Variovorax terrae: one gene and its partner. The protein of the gene in region 1 binds, or shares a complex with, the protein of each later gene. Links are inferred from orthologs where the notes say so. Each region holds a gene or a part of one and is shown on either strand. Other genes may lie near its edges. The genes, in order: mrdA and rodA.

Evidence for each region.
Region 2: the proteins of mrdA (region 1) and rodA are in contact, whole or in part, in a crystal structure (PDB 6PL5), measured with the Thermus thermophilus proteins. The link is inferred for Variovorax terrae from one-to-one orthologs. Residues at the interface, in WP_223903432.1 of Thermus thermophilus: Arg4, Ile5, His6, Leu8, Ala9, Phe12, Ala15, Leu16, Leu19, Gly20, Arg22, Ala23, Trp24, Leu26, Gln27, Val28, Tyr31, Tyr34, Leu36, Leu43, Thr45, Asp47, Lys156, Gln157, Gly158, Ser160, Val184, Leu201, Glu202; in WP_223903423.1 of Thermus thermophilus: Phe161, Val165, Phe168, Val169, Leu172, Pro198, Tyr199, Glu202, Tyr211, Arg212, Asp213, Gln220, Val221, Gln223, Ser224, Ile226, Ala227, Ile228, Gly229, Ser230, Gly266, Phe267, Val270, Leu274, Tyr277, Gly278, Leu281, Phe285, Leu289, Arg297.

What each region holds. Positions count from the first base shown.
Region 1 is NZ_JALGBI010000003.1:34,966-41,029, reverse strand. What follows is about bases 2,025-4,977. They hold mrdA (penicillin-binding protein 2), read left to right. Parts: upstream 2,025-2,447; coding sequence 2,448-4,508; downstream 4,509-4,977. Other genes in these bases: MMF98_RS19530 (sulfite exporter TauE/SafE family protein), read right to left, coding at 4,619-4,977; mreD (rod shape-determining protein MreD), read left to right, coding at 2,025-2,377. Also shown: MMF98_RS19550 (rod shape-determining protein), read left to right, coding at 1-833; rod shape-determining protein MreC, read left to right, coding at 916-1,839; more of mreD, read left to right, coding at 1,859-2,024; more of MMF98_RS19530, read right to left, coding at 4,978-5,377; MMF98_RS19525 (ammonium transporter), read left to right, coding at 5,765-6,064. UniProt on the Escherichia coli protein: Catalyzes cross-linking of the peptidoglycan cell wall. Responsible for the determination of the rod shape of the cell. Is probably required for lateral peptidoglycan synthesis and maintenance of the correct diameter during lateral and centripetal growth.
Region 2 is NZ_JALGBI010000001.1:468,777-474,663, forward strand. Bases 982-3,757 are described here. They hold rodA (rod shape-determining protein RodA), read left to right. Parts: upstream 982-1,680; coding sequence 1,681-2,835; downstream 2,836-3,757. Other genes in these bases: MMF98_RS02120 (hypothetical protein), read left to right, coding at 982-1,671; MMF98_RS02130 (NAD(P)-dependent oxidoreductase), read left to right, coding at 2,841-3,719. Outside these bases: MMF98_RS02115 (hypothetical protein), read right to left, coding at 1-673; more of MMF98_RS02120, read left to right, coding at 676-981; metalloprotease TldD, read left to right, coding at 3,800-5,260; MMF98_RS02140 (hypothetical protein), read left to right, coding at 5,350-5,887. UniProt on the Escherichia coli protein: Peptidoglycan polymerase that is essential for cell wall elongation. Also required for the maintenance of the rod cell shape. Functions probably in conjunction with the penicillin-binding protein 2 (mrdA).

The DNA of each region.
Region 1 (6,064 bases):
TCGAGGCGATCCGCCCGATGAAGGACGGCGTGATCGCCGACTTCACCGTCACCGAGCAGATGCTCAAGCAATTCATCAAGATGGTGCATCCGCGCGGCGTGCTCAAGCCCAGCCCGCGCATCATCATCTGCGTGCCCTGCGGCTCGACCCAGGTCGAGCGCCGCGCGATCCGCGAATCCGCCCTGGGCGCGGGCGCTTCCGAGGTCTACCTGATCGAGGAGCCGATGGCCGCCGCGATCGGCGCCGGCCTGCCGGTGAGCGAGGCCAGCGGCTCGATGGTGGTGGACATCGGCGGCGGCACCACCGAGGTCGGCGTGATCTCGCTCGGCGGCATGGTCTACAAGGGCAGCGTGCGGGTGGGCGGCGACCGCTTCGACGACGCCATCATCAACTACATCCGCCGCAACTACGGCATGCTGATCGGCGAGCCCACGGCCGAGGCCATCAAGAAGAACATCGGCTCCGCCTTTCCCGGCTCCGAGGTCAAGGAGATGGAAGTCAAGGGCCGCAACCTCAGCGAGGGTGTGCCGCGCTCCTTCACGATCTCCAGCAACGAGATCCTCGAGGCGCTGACCGACCCGCTCAACAACATCGTCTCGGCCGTCAAGAACGCGCTGGAGCAGACCCCGCCCGAGCTCGGTGCCGACATCGCCGAACGCGGCATGATGCTCACCGGCGGCGGTGCGCTGCTGCGCGACCTCGACCGCCTGCTGGCCGAGGAAACTGGCCTGCCGGTGCTGGTGGCCGAGGACCCGCTAACCTGCGTGGTGCGCGGCTGCGGCATTGCACTCGAGCGCATGGAGCGCATGGGCAGCATCTTTACCTCGGAGTGACGTGAAGCCAGTCCACCGGCCGCGGCCCCGCCACTTCGTGGCGATGCCCGGCCCGGCCGCCGGTTGACTGGAGAGGACCACCATGCCATTGGGCACCCTGGACCGCACGCCCCCGCCCTTCTTCAAGCAGGGCCCGTCGGCCCTGTCCAAACTGATGTTCTTCAGCGCGCTGGCGCTGCTGCTGATGGTGGCCGATGCGCGCTTTCGCGTCACGCAGCCGCTGCGCGCGGCGGTGGCCACCGTGCTCTATCCGATTCAATGGCTGGCCCTGCGCCCGGTGCAACTCGCGCGCCAGGGCGGCAGCTATTTCGAGGCGCTGCAAAGCGCCCAGGGCGAGGAACAGGCGGCGCGCCGCAAGCTGGCCCTGCAGTCGCAGCGCGCCAACCAGGTCGAGCAGCTGGCGCAGGAGAACGAGCGCCTGCGCAAGCTGCTGGCCCTGCGCGAGCAGGTGACCACGCCGGCCCAGGCCGCCGAGGTGCTGTACGACGCGGCCGACCCCTACACCCGCAAGGTGATCATCGACAAGGGGCTGGCCCAGGGCATCGAGGCCGGCTCGCCGGTGCTCGACGAGTCCGGCGTGCTGGGGCAGGTCACGCGCGTGCATCCGCTGGTCAGCGAGGTCACGCTGGTGATCGACCGCGACCAGGCCATCCCCGTGCTGAACACCCGCACCGGCGCGCGCAGCGTGGCCTACGGCGACCCGACCGGCCTGGCCGGCGGCGGGCTGGAGCTGCGCTTCATGGCCGGCAATGCCGACGTGCAGTCGGGCGACCTGCTCACCACCAGCGGCGTGGACGGCGTCTACCCGCCGGGCCTGCCGGTGGCCAAGGTGGACAAGGTGGAGCGCCGCGCCGACTCGGCCTTTGCCCGCATCCACTGCGTGCCGCAGGCGCTGGTGCAGGGCGCGCGCTACGTCATGGTGCTGAGCCCGGTGTCGGCGCAGATTCCCGAGCGCCCGCCGGGCGATGCCGCGCGCGAAACGGCGCGCAAGGGCCCGCGCAAATGAACCGCACCGGAGGCACGCCATGATCATGCGACCGGGCCAGCAGCTGCTGCTGCCGGCCAACCCGGTGTTCATCTGGGGCAGCCTGGTGATGGCCCTGCTGGTCAACCTGGTGCCGCTCGGGCGGGTGGCCTGGATGCCCGACGTGCTGGCGCTGGTGCTGGTGTTCTGGAGCGTGCACCAGCCGCTGCGCGTGGGCATCGGCGCCGCCTTCGTGTTCGGCCTGTGCATGGACGTGCACCAGGCCGCGCTGCTGGGCCAGCATGCCTGGGCCTACACCGCGCTGAGCTTCTTCGCCATCACCATCCACCGCCGCCTGCTGTGGTTCAGCGTGCCCTCGCAGGCGCTGCAGGTGCTGCCGCTGTTCGTCGCGGCCCATGCGATCGAGCTGACCATCCGCATGATCGGCGGCGGCGTGTTTCCCGGCCTGAGCCTGCTGCTGGCGCCGCTGTTCGAGGCCCTGCTGTGGCCGGTGGTGAGCGTGCTGCTGCTGGCGCCGCAGCGCCGGGCGCCCGATCCCGACGAGAACAGACCGCTATGAACGCCCGCACGGCCGCAGCGCAGGGCCGCTTCAAGCAAGGCCAGCGCCCTCGGGGAGCGTGGGGGCTCCAATGACCGAGCTGCCCAACGTCGAAGCCGACCTGTCCCGCTTCCGGCGCCGGGTGCTGGTGGCCAGCGCCGTGGTGCTGCTGGCGTTCCTGCTGCTGGTGCTGCGGCTGGCCTACCTGCAGGTCATCCGCCACGAGGACCTCGACGAGCAGGCCGAGAGCAACCGCACCGCGGTGGTGCCGATCGTGCCCAACCGCGGGCTGATCCTGGACCGCAACGGCGTGGTGCTGGCCACCAACTACTCGGCCTACACGCTGGAGATCACGCCGTCCAAGGCCGGCAACCTCGAGCAGACGCTGGATGCGCTGGCGCAGGTGGTGGACATCCAGCCGCGCGACCGGCGCCGCTTCAAGAAGCTGCTGGAGGAGTCCAAGAGCTTCGAGTCGCTGCCCGTGCGCACGCGGCTGAGCGACGAGGAGGTGGCGCGCTTCGCGGCGCAGCGCTACCGCTTTCCGGGCGTGGACATCAAGGCCCGGCTGTTCCGCAACTACCCCTACGGCGAGCTGGCGAGCCACGTGATCGGCTACATCGGCCGCATCAACCAGGCCGAGAAGGAGCGCATCGAGGACTCCGAGGACGACAGCAACTACCGCGGCACCGACTACATCGGCAAGCTCGGCGTCGAGCAGAGCTACGAGCGGCAACTGCACGGCATCACCGGCGTGGAAGAAGTCGAAACCTCGGCCGGCGGGCGGGCCGTGCGCAAGCTCGCCAGCAACCCGGCCACGCCGGGCAACACCGTGATGCTGTCGCTCGACATCAAGCTGCAGAAGCTGGTGGAGGACATGTTCGGCGAGCGCCGCGGCGCCCTGGTCGCGCTCGATCCGCGCAACGGCGAGGTGCTGGCCTTCGTGAGCAAGCCCACCTTCGACCCCAACCTGTTCGTCGAGGGCATCGACGTGGAGAACTGGCAGGCGCTCAACGAGTCGCTCGACAAGCCGCTGCTCAACCGGGCCCTGCGCGGCACCTACCCGCCGGGCTCCACCTACAAGCCGTTCATGGCCATGGCCGCGCTGCAGACCGGCAAGCGCTCGCCCAGCGCCATCATCCAGGACAACGCCTCCTGGACCTTCGGCGGCCACACCTTCCGCAGCCACGGCGACATCGCGCTCGGGCCGGTCGACATGTACCGCGCCATCGTCAAGTCGAGCAACGTGTACTTCTACTCGCTGGCCAACGACATGGGCGTGGACACCATGCACGACTTCATGAAGCCGCTGGGCTTCGGCCAGATCACCGGCATCGACATCAACGGCGAGGTGCGCGGCGTGCTGCCCAGCACCGAGTGGAAGCGCAATGCCTACAAGCGCCCCGAGCAGAAGAAGTGGTACGCGGGCGAAACCATCTCGCTGGGCATCGGCCAGGGCTACAACACCTTCACCATGCTGCAGATGGCGCAGGCCACGGCCATCCTGGCCAACAACGGCGTCAAGCACAAGCCGCACCTGGTGCTGGCGACGCAGGACGCGGTGACGCGCACGCGCGAGCCGGTGGTGCAGCCCGCGCCCGAAGACCTGGGCTTCAAGCCCGAGAACGTGGCCGTGGTGCGCCGCGCCCTGGTGGGCGTGACGCAGGAGGGCACCTCGGCGCGCGTGTTCGCGGGCGCCGGCTACCTGAGCGCGGGCAAGACCGGCACCGCGCAGGCCGTGACCATCGGCCAGAAGGACAAGTACAACAAGGCCAAGCTCGAGGAGCACCAGCGCGACCACGCCGTCTACATGGCGTTCGCGCCGGCCGACGAGCCGAAGATCGCGCTGGCCGTGATCGTGGAGAACGCCGGCTGGGGCGCCGAGGTGGCCGCGCCGCTGGCGCGCCGCGTGTTCGACTACTGGCTGCTCGGCCAGTACCCGAGCGAGCAGGACCTGGCGGCGGTGCAGAAGGGCCAGGCCTCCGCGCCCCTCGGCAAGCCGCGGGCGGCGGCGGACGTGGCCTGGCCGCCGGCCGGCGGCGTGGGCGCCCTGGCTGCCGCCGTGCCTGCGGCATCGGCCGCGGCGCCCGTGGCGGCTGGCGCGCCGCCCGCCCCGGGGCCGCTGACCGTGGCCGCGGGCCGGGCCGAGCGCTAGGGTCTGTTGCCCCGAAAACGCCTTTGCGCCGGCTCAGGCGGCTGTTTCATGGTGAAAACGGCTGGATGTCCTTGTCCTGCGGTCATCGGGCGCTATTAAAACCGTAGCAATCAGCGCAGGAAGGCGTCGTAGCCGGTCTTCAGGATCAGCGCGCTGACCACCAGGATGAACACGCTGCGCACGAAGCCCGTGCCGTGCTTGAGCGCCATGTGCGTGCCCAGCAGGCTGCCGACCACGTTGGCGATGGCCAGCGTCAGCGCGAAATGCCACCACACATGGCCCTTGAGCGCGAACAGGATCAGCGCGGCCAGGTTGGTGGCGGTGTTGAGCAGCTTGGCCGAGGCCGAGGCGTTGAGGAAGTCGTAGCCCAGCCAGCGCACGAACAGGAACACGAAGAAGCTGCCGGTGCCGGGGCCGAAGAAGCCGTCGTAGAAGCCCAGCACCAGGCCGATCACGCTGGCCGCCAGCGTCTCGGCGCGGCCCGACAGGCGCGGCGCATGGGTGTGGCCGAGCTGCTTCTTGGCCAGCGTGTAGGCCAGCACCGCGATCAGGATGAAGGGCAGCAGCCGGCGCAGGAATTCCGGCGAGATCACGGTCACGGCCCAGGCGCCGGCAAACGAGCCGGCAAAGCCCGCGGCGGCGGCCGGCAGCAGGGCGGCCCAGCGCATCTGCACGCGCCGGTGGTACTGCCAGGTGGCGATGGCCGTGCCCCAGACCGAGGCGCTCTTGTTGACGCCGAACAGGGTGGCAGGGTGGGTGGTGGGGAAGGTGGCGAACAGGGCGGGCACCAGAATCAGGCCGCCGCCGCCCACGATCGAGTCCACAAAACCGGCCAGCAGCGAGGCCAGCGACACGACAAACAATTCCATGACTCGATTGTCGCATCCGTGCGTACTCTCAAATCAATAGCATGGAATGACCGTGCGATGCGGACCTTGGCGGGTTTGGTTCCAGAAAAAGAAAAAGGCGCCGGCTGGGCCGGCGCCTTGTGAATCAGCATCTCGCGGGATGCCTGCAAATGTATTCTGGTAACTTGTGGGTGTCTCCTCGGTCCCTCGCCCTCACGGGCAGCGTGGCCCGGTTGCGAGTGGTAACACTTTACCGGATGCACTTTCCCAGTGCATTGGGGATTTCCCGGCCAGGCCTTCGCGCCATGGCGGGCGATCCGGTGCCGCAGGAAGGGGCGCAAAACGCCGCCGCGCTTTGGCATGACTTATGCAGAGCAGCTTGCAGTTGGGCACAAAACGGGAACCATCATGAGGGCAGTCGGACGGCGGATCATCCTGATCATCGGGCTCTGGGCGGGGTGCGGGGCCATGGCCTGGGCCCAGGCGCCCGCGGCTCCTCCAAACCCGCCGGCCGCCACGGCCAGCGCACCGGCCGAAGCGCCCGCAGCGCAGGTGGCGCCGGCCGTTGCCGTGCCCGCCCCGGCGCCTGCCGCCGCCCCGACGCGCCCCTCGCTGGTGCCGCAGGACAGCCTGAACGCGGCCGACACCGCCTGGATGATGACCTCCACGGCGCTGGTGCTGCTGATGACGCTGCCGGGCATCGCGCTG
Region 2 (5,887 bases), on another replicon or contig:
TCATGCTCTCCAGCGTGGTGGCCGGCGTGGTGTAGCCGCCCTGTGGCGTGGATTGCGTGATCGAGGCGCAAGCAGACGTATTGTCGCTGGCGCTGGTCTTGCCCGCGGCCACGGCGGCGCTGGCGTTGCGCATCACGCTGCCCACGCCGGGGTAGTACGCCAGGGCCGTGTTCAGCGCCGAGGTCGTGTTGTAGTACAGCTTGGCGCCCGTGGGGAATGCGGTGGAGCCCAGCAGCGAGTCGGCATTGGCGACGTACAGGTTCGTGAAGCCGCCGTCGCGGATCTGCTGCAGCACCTCCAGCATGGTGCGGCCGCCGATGTCGAAGCTGGCGCGGTTGGACGAACCGATCTCGAACTTGTCGCAGATGTCGTAGTTGCTGTTGCCGGCGGCGTCGCGTACCGTGCTGAGGTTCTCGTAGTTGATCGGGCAGTTGATCCAGGACGTGCCATTCCAGTGCAGGTCGGATTGGCGGTTGGGCTGGCCGCCGAAGCCCCAGTTGGCCACAGCGCCCATGTTGTTGCTGCTGCGGCGGTCCACGTAGCGGGTGCGGTTGTTGCTGTCCGGCGTGTTCTGGGCGGCCGTGGAAGCCAGCACGCGCCAGTTCCAGTTCGAGCTGTCGTAGAAGTTCATCGAGTTGAGCTGCACGCTGGCCGCTGGCCGCTGGCGCTTCACTGGTGCTGCCCGAGCCGGAGGCGGTCTGGTTGTTGATGGCCACGATCGTGGCCACGGTCGTGGTGGTGAGGCCGGTGGTGGCATCGTTCACCAGGGCCTGGGCCAGGGTCGTCAAGGCTGCGGAGAGATCAGCGGGGTTCTGCGCGGCCTTCACACTGGGGTCGGCCAGCTTGGTCACGAGATCGGACAGGATTTGCAGCAGCTTCTGCTGGATGGCCTTGTCCAGGTCCTTCTGGTTGATGGTGCTGCCGTCGATCGGGTTCTTGGTGCCGACGGCGCTGGCCAGCGCCTTGGACTGCTGCTGGGTCGTGACCACCACCATGCGGGCGACGGTGCCGGCGGTCTTGCCGTCGGCGCTGCTGCTCTTGGTGAAGTCCTCGAACAGCGAGACGTTGAGGCCCAGCGTGGACTGGAGTGACGCGGCGGCCGACGCGGAGCTGGCGCCCGTGCTCTCGACCAGGGCCTGGACCAGGGTGGTCAGCGGGCTGACCACGCCGGGCTTGTCGGCAGGGGCCTTCAGGACGAAGGGGATGGGCACCGCGCCGGTGTCAGTGTCCACCGCATCGGTGCCGACCACGGCCAGGATGGGGTACTTGCCGGCATCTTCGGCCGGGACCTGCAGGGTGACGTTGCCGCTGCCGTCGGTGCGGCCCGAGGGCTCGCCGCTGTCGCAGGCGCCGTTCTTGTTCTTGTCGAGACAGACCAATGCATTCTTGATCGGGCCGTCGACCACGGTGATGGGGACGCTGGCAGTGGCGGACGGGGCGGGCGATGTGCCGCCACCGCCGCCGCCACAGGCGGCCAGGCTGAGCAGGGCGACGCTGGACAGCGCTGCGCCGATCCGGCGAAGCCGGGGGATGTTCATTTCCATGGGGTGCCTCCTCCTCGTGTTTCAATGGGGCGTGTCAAACGTAACACCAACTGTTTCAAATCGCATCCCCAAAATATGGGGTGAGATGGCCGGTGTGGGCGAGGCGCGACAGGTCCGCGCGGGATAATCCACCCCCATGGCCGCCGTATTCGAAAAACCCTCCTACTGGCAGCGTGCCGCCCCGATGTTCCGGGGCTTTGACGGCCCGCTGGCCTTTGCCGTGTTCCTGCTGGTCTGCGCCGGCCTGCTGACCATGTATTCGTCCGGCTACGACCACGGCACGCGCTTCATCGACCATGGCCGCAACATGCTGATTGCCGGCGCCATCATGTTCGTGATGGCGCAGATCCCGCCGCAGCGGCTGATGACGTTCGCCGTGCCTCTGTACACGGCGGGCGTGGTGCTGCTGATCGCGGTGGCGGTCTTCGGCATCACCAAGAAGGGCGCCCGGCGCTGGATCAACCTCGGCGTGGTGATCCAGCCCAGCGAAATCCTCAAGATCGCCATGCCGCTGATGCTGGCCTGGTGGTTCCAGAAGCGCGAAGGCCAGTTGCGGCCGCTCGATTTCCTGGTGGCCGCTGTGCTGCTGGGCGTGCCGGTGGGCCTGATCATGAGGCAGCCCGACCTGGGGACCGCGCTCCTGGTGCTGTCGGCCGGGCTGTCGGTGATCTTCTTCGCGGGCCTGTCCTGGAAGCTGATCCTGCCGCCGGCGCTGATCGGTCTCGTCGGCGTGATCCTGATCGTGATCTTCGAGCCCAGCCTGTGCGCCGACGGCGTGCGCTGGCCGGTGCTGCACGACTACCAGCAGCAGCGCATCTGCACCCTGCTGGACCCGAGCCGCGACCCGCTGGGCAAGGGCTTCCACACCATCCAGGGCGTGATCGCCATCGGCTCGGGCGGGGTCTTCGGCAAGGGCTTCATGCAGGGCACGCAGACGCACCTGGAGTTCGTTCCCGAGCGCACCACCGATTTCATCTTCGCCGCCTATTCCGAGGAATTCGGCCTGCTCGGCAACCTGTTCCTGATCGCCGGCTTCGTGTTCCTGATCCTGCGCGGGCTGGCGATCGCGCTGGAGGCGCCCACGCTGTTCTCGCGCCTGCTGGCGGGCGCCGTGACGCTGATCTTCTTCACCTACGCCTTCGTCAACATGGGCATGGTCAGCGGCATCCTGCCCGTGGTGGGCGTGCCGCTGCCTTTCATCAGCTACGGCGGCACGGCCATGGTCACGCTCGGCATGGGCCTGGGCATCCTGATGGCGATCTCCAAGTCCAAGCGGCTGGTGCAATCGTGACGGCGATGGCGGCGCCTTACCCGGTCGGTGTCATCGGCGTCGGCAACATGGGCGCCGGCATGGCGGCCAACCTGCTGGCCCGGGGCTGGCCGGTGCGGGTGTGCGACCTGGATCCGGTCCGCACCGCGGAATTGACCTCCCAGGGCGCCGAGGTCCGCGCCAGTGGGTCATTGATTGCTATGGATTCGACAGCAATCATCGTCTGCGTGGTGGACGCGGCCCAGACCGAAGCCGTGCTGTTCGGCCCCGACGGCGCGGCCGGTGCGCTGCGGCCCGGCCAAGCCGTGCTGCTGTGCCCCACCATCGCGCCGCAGGACACCGAGGACTTCGCCCGCCGGCTGGCAGCGCTGGGCGTGCACGCCATCGACGCGCCCCTGTCGGGCGGGCCGGTCCGGGCGCGCGACGGCAGCATGAGCCTCATGGTGGCCTGCGCCGACGCGGCGTTCGAGGCGCACCGCGGTTTGATCGAGACACTGTCCAGCCGCGTCTTCCGCATCAGCCGGCGGCCGGGCGACGGCGCGCGCACCAAGCTGGTCAACAACCTGCTGGCGGGCATCAACCTCGTGGGGGCGGCCGAGGTGCTGGCGCTGGCGGAGCGCATGGGGCTTGATCCTGGCGCCACCCTGGACGTGATCGAGCAGTCCAGCGGCCAGAGCTGGATCGGCTCGGACCGCATGCGCCGCGCCGTCGCGGGCGACTACGCGCCGCGCGCCCATGTGACGCTGCTGGAAAAAGACACGCGGCTGGCGGTACAGGCCGCCCGTGCCGCCGGGTTCGACGGGCCGCTGGGCGCGCGCGTGAGCGCCGTGTTTGCGCAGGCCCGCGAGGCCGGCCTGGCCGGCGAGGACGACGCGGCGATCTTCAAGCTGCTGCGCAAGACCTGAAGCATCGCTGCCGCCGCTGCGGGCGGGCCGGTGCAACCTTGCCGCCGCGCGGGGGATGGGGCTCGGCCTAAAATGGGCCCATGATCTCCCGCGAACCCACCCTTGAGCGCCTGGCCACGGCCCAGCGCCTGCTGCTCGAACCCTTTGGCCTCAACGAATCGCACCTGAGCCGCGCGCTGGCCGAGATCACCGCGCACAAGGTGGACGACGCCGACCTGTATTTCCAGTACACGCGCAGCGAAGGCTGGAGCCTGGAGGAGGGCATCGTCAAGACCGGCTCGTTCAGCATCGACCAGGGCGTGGGCGTGCGCGCGGTCAGCGGCGAAAAGACCGCCTTCGCCTATTCCGACGACATCTCCGAAGCCTCGCTGCTGGATGCGGCTCGCACCGTGCGCTCCATTTCGGCTGCGGCCCGGGGAGGCCGGGCCAAAGTGGCGCCCAGGAAGGTCGCTTCGAGCCGCTCGCTGTACCAGGGGCTGGACCCGATCGCCACGCTGGACAGCACGGCCAAGGTGCACCTGCTCGAAAAGGTCGAACAACTGGCCCGCGCCCGGGACCCGCGCGTGGCGCAGGTGATGGCGGGCTTGGCCAGCGAATACGACGTGGTGATGGTGGCGCGCGCCGACGGCACGCTGGCGGCCGATGTGCGCCCGCTGGTGCGCCTGAGTGTGACCGTGATTGCCGAACAGAACGGCCGCCGCGAAATGGGCTCGGGCGGCGGCGGCGGGCGCTTCGGCCTGGCCTATTTCGATGACGAGCACATCGCTTCGTATGTGAACGACGCAGTCAATGCCGCGCTGACCAACCTCGAATCGCGCCCGGCCCCGGCCGGCGAGATGACCGTGGTGCTTGGCCCCGGCTGGCCCGGCATCCTGCTGCACGAAGCCATCGGCCACGGGCTGGAAGGCGACTTCAACCGCAAGGGCTCGAGCGCCTTCAGCGGCCGCATCGGCCAGCGCGTGGCGGCCAAGGGCGTCACCGTGCTGGACGACGGCACCATCGCCGACCGCCGCGGCTCGCTCAACGTCGATGACGAGGGCAACGCCAGCCAGCGCAACGTGCTGATCGAGGACGGCATCCTCAAAGGCTACATCCAGGACGCGATGAATGCGCGCCTGATGAAGGTTCGGCCCACCGGCAACGGCCGGCGCGAGAGCTACGCCCACATCCCGATGCCGCGCATGACCAACACCTACATGCTGGGCGGCTCGCGGGTGCCCGAAGAAATTGTGGCCAGCATCAAGAAGGGCCTGTACGCCACCAACTTCGGCGGCGGCCAGGTCGACATCACCTCCGGCAAGTTCGTGTTCTCCGCGAGCGAGGCCTTCTGGGTCGAGAACGGCAAGATCCAGTACCCGGTCAAGGGCGCCACCATCGTGGGCAACGGGCCCGACGCGCTCACGCGCGTGAGCATGATCGGCAACGACATGGCGCTCGACCCCGGTGTGGGCACCTGCGGCAAGGAAGGCCAGAGCGTGCCGGTGGGCGTGGGCCAGCCGACGCTGCGCATCGACGGCCTGACCGTCGGCGGCACCGCCTGAGCCAGGCCCCGGCGTCGCATGGGCTGCCTCGTCCGCGCCGGATGCGCCGCCGCTTGGCAGAGCCACGCTGTCCCCGCACAATGCAGGCCATGACACCCTCGCGACTGAGCATCGACCCTTCCACCCAGCTGCCCCACGCCCAGAGTTTCAGCGAGCTGAGCCATTTCCTGCGCTCGGCCGTGGCCGACGAAGAGACGCTGCAGCTGGGTGACAGCATGGGCCTGCTGGCCTCGCACATCGAGGCCATCGTGGCGGCGCTCAAGCAGGGGCATGACCGGGCCGCCGTGGCCCCTTTGCTGATGGACCTGCTGACCATCCTGCGCGAGCACCGGGCCCTGGTGATCGGACTGAACACGGCCTGGCGCGGCCTGTACGAGTACGCCTCCTATCTCGCGGCGCTCAACAACTTCCGGGTGCTGATCGGCCAGTGGCTGCTGGACAAGGACGGGCGGCGCGAGCCGGCGGCCGGGTTCGAGGATTTCGAGCTGATCGCCTGGCGCACCCTCGGCGAGGGCATGCTGCTGATCGATATCTATGACCAGTGGCGCGGGCGCGAGCAGCAGGAATCGGCGCTCGGCACCCTCGAGGATCCGCGCGCGGAACGGGCCCGCAACTGGTGGAGCCGGC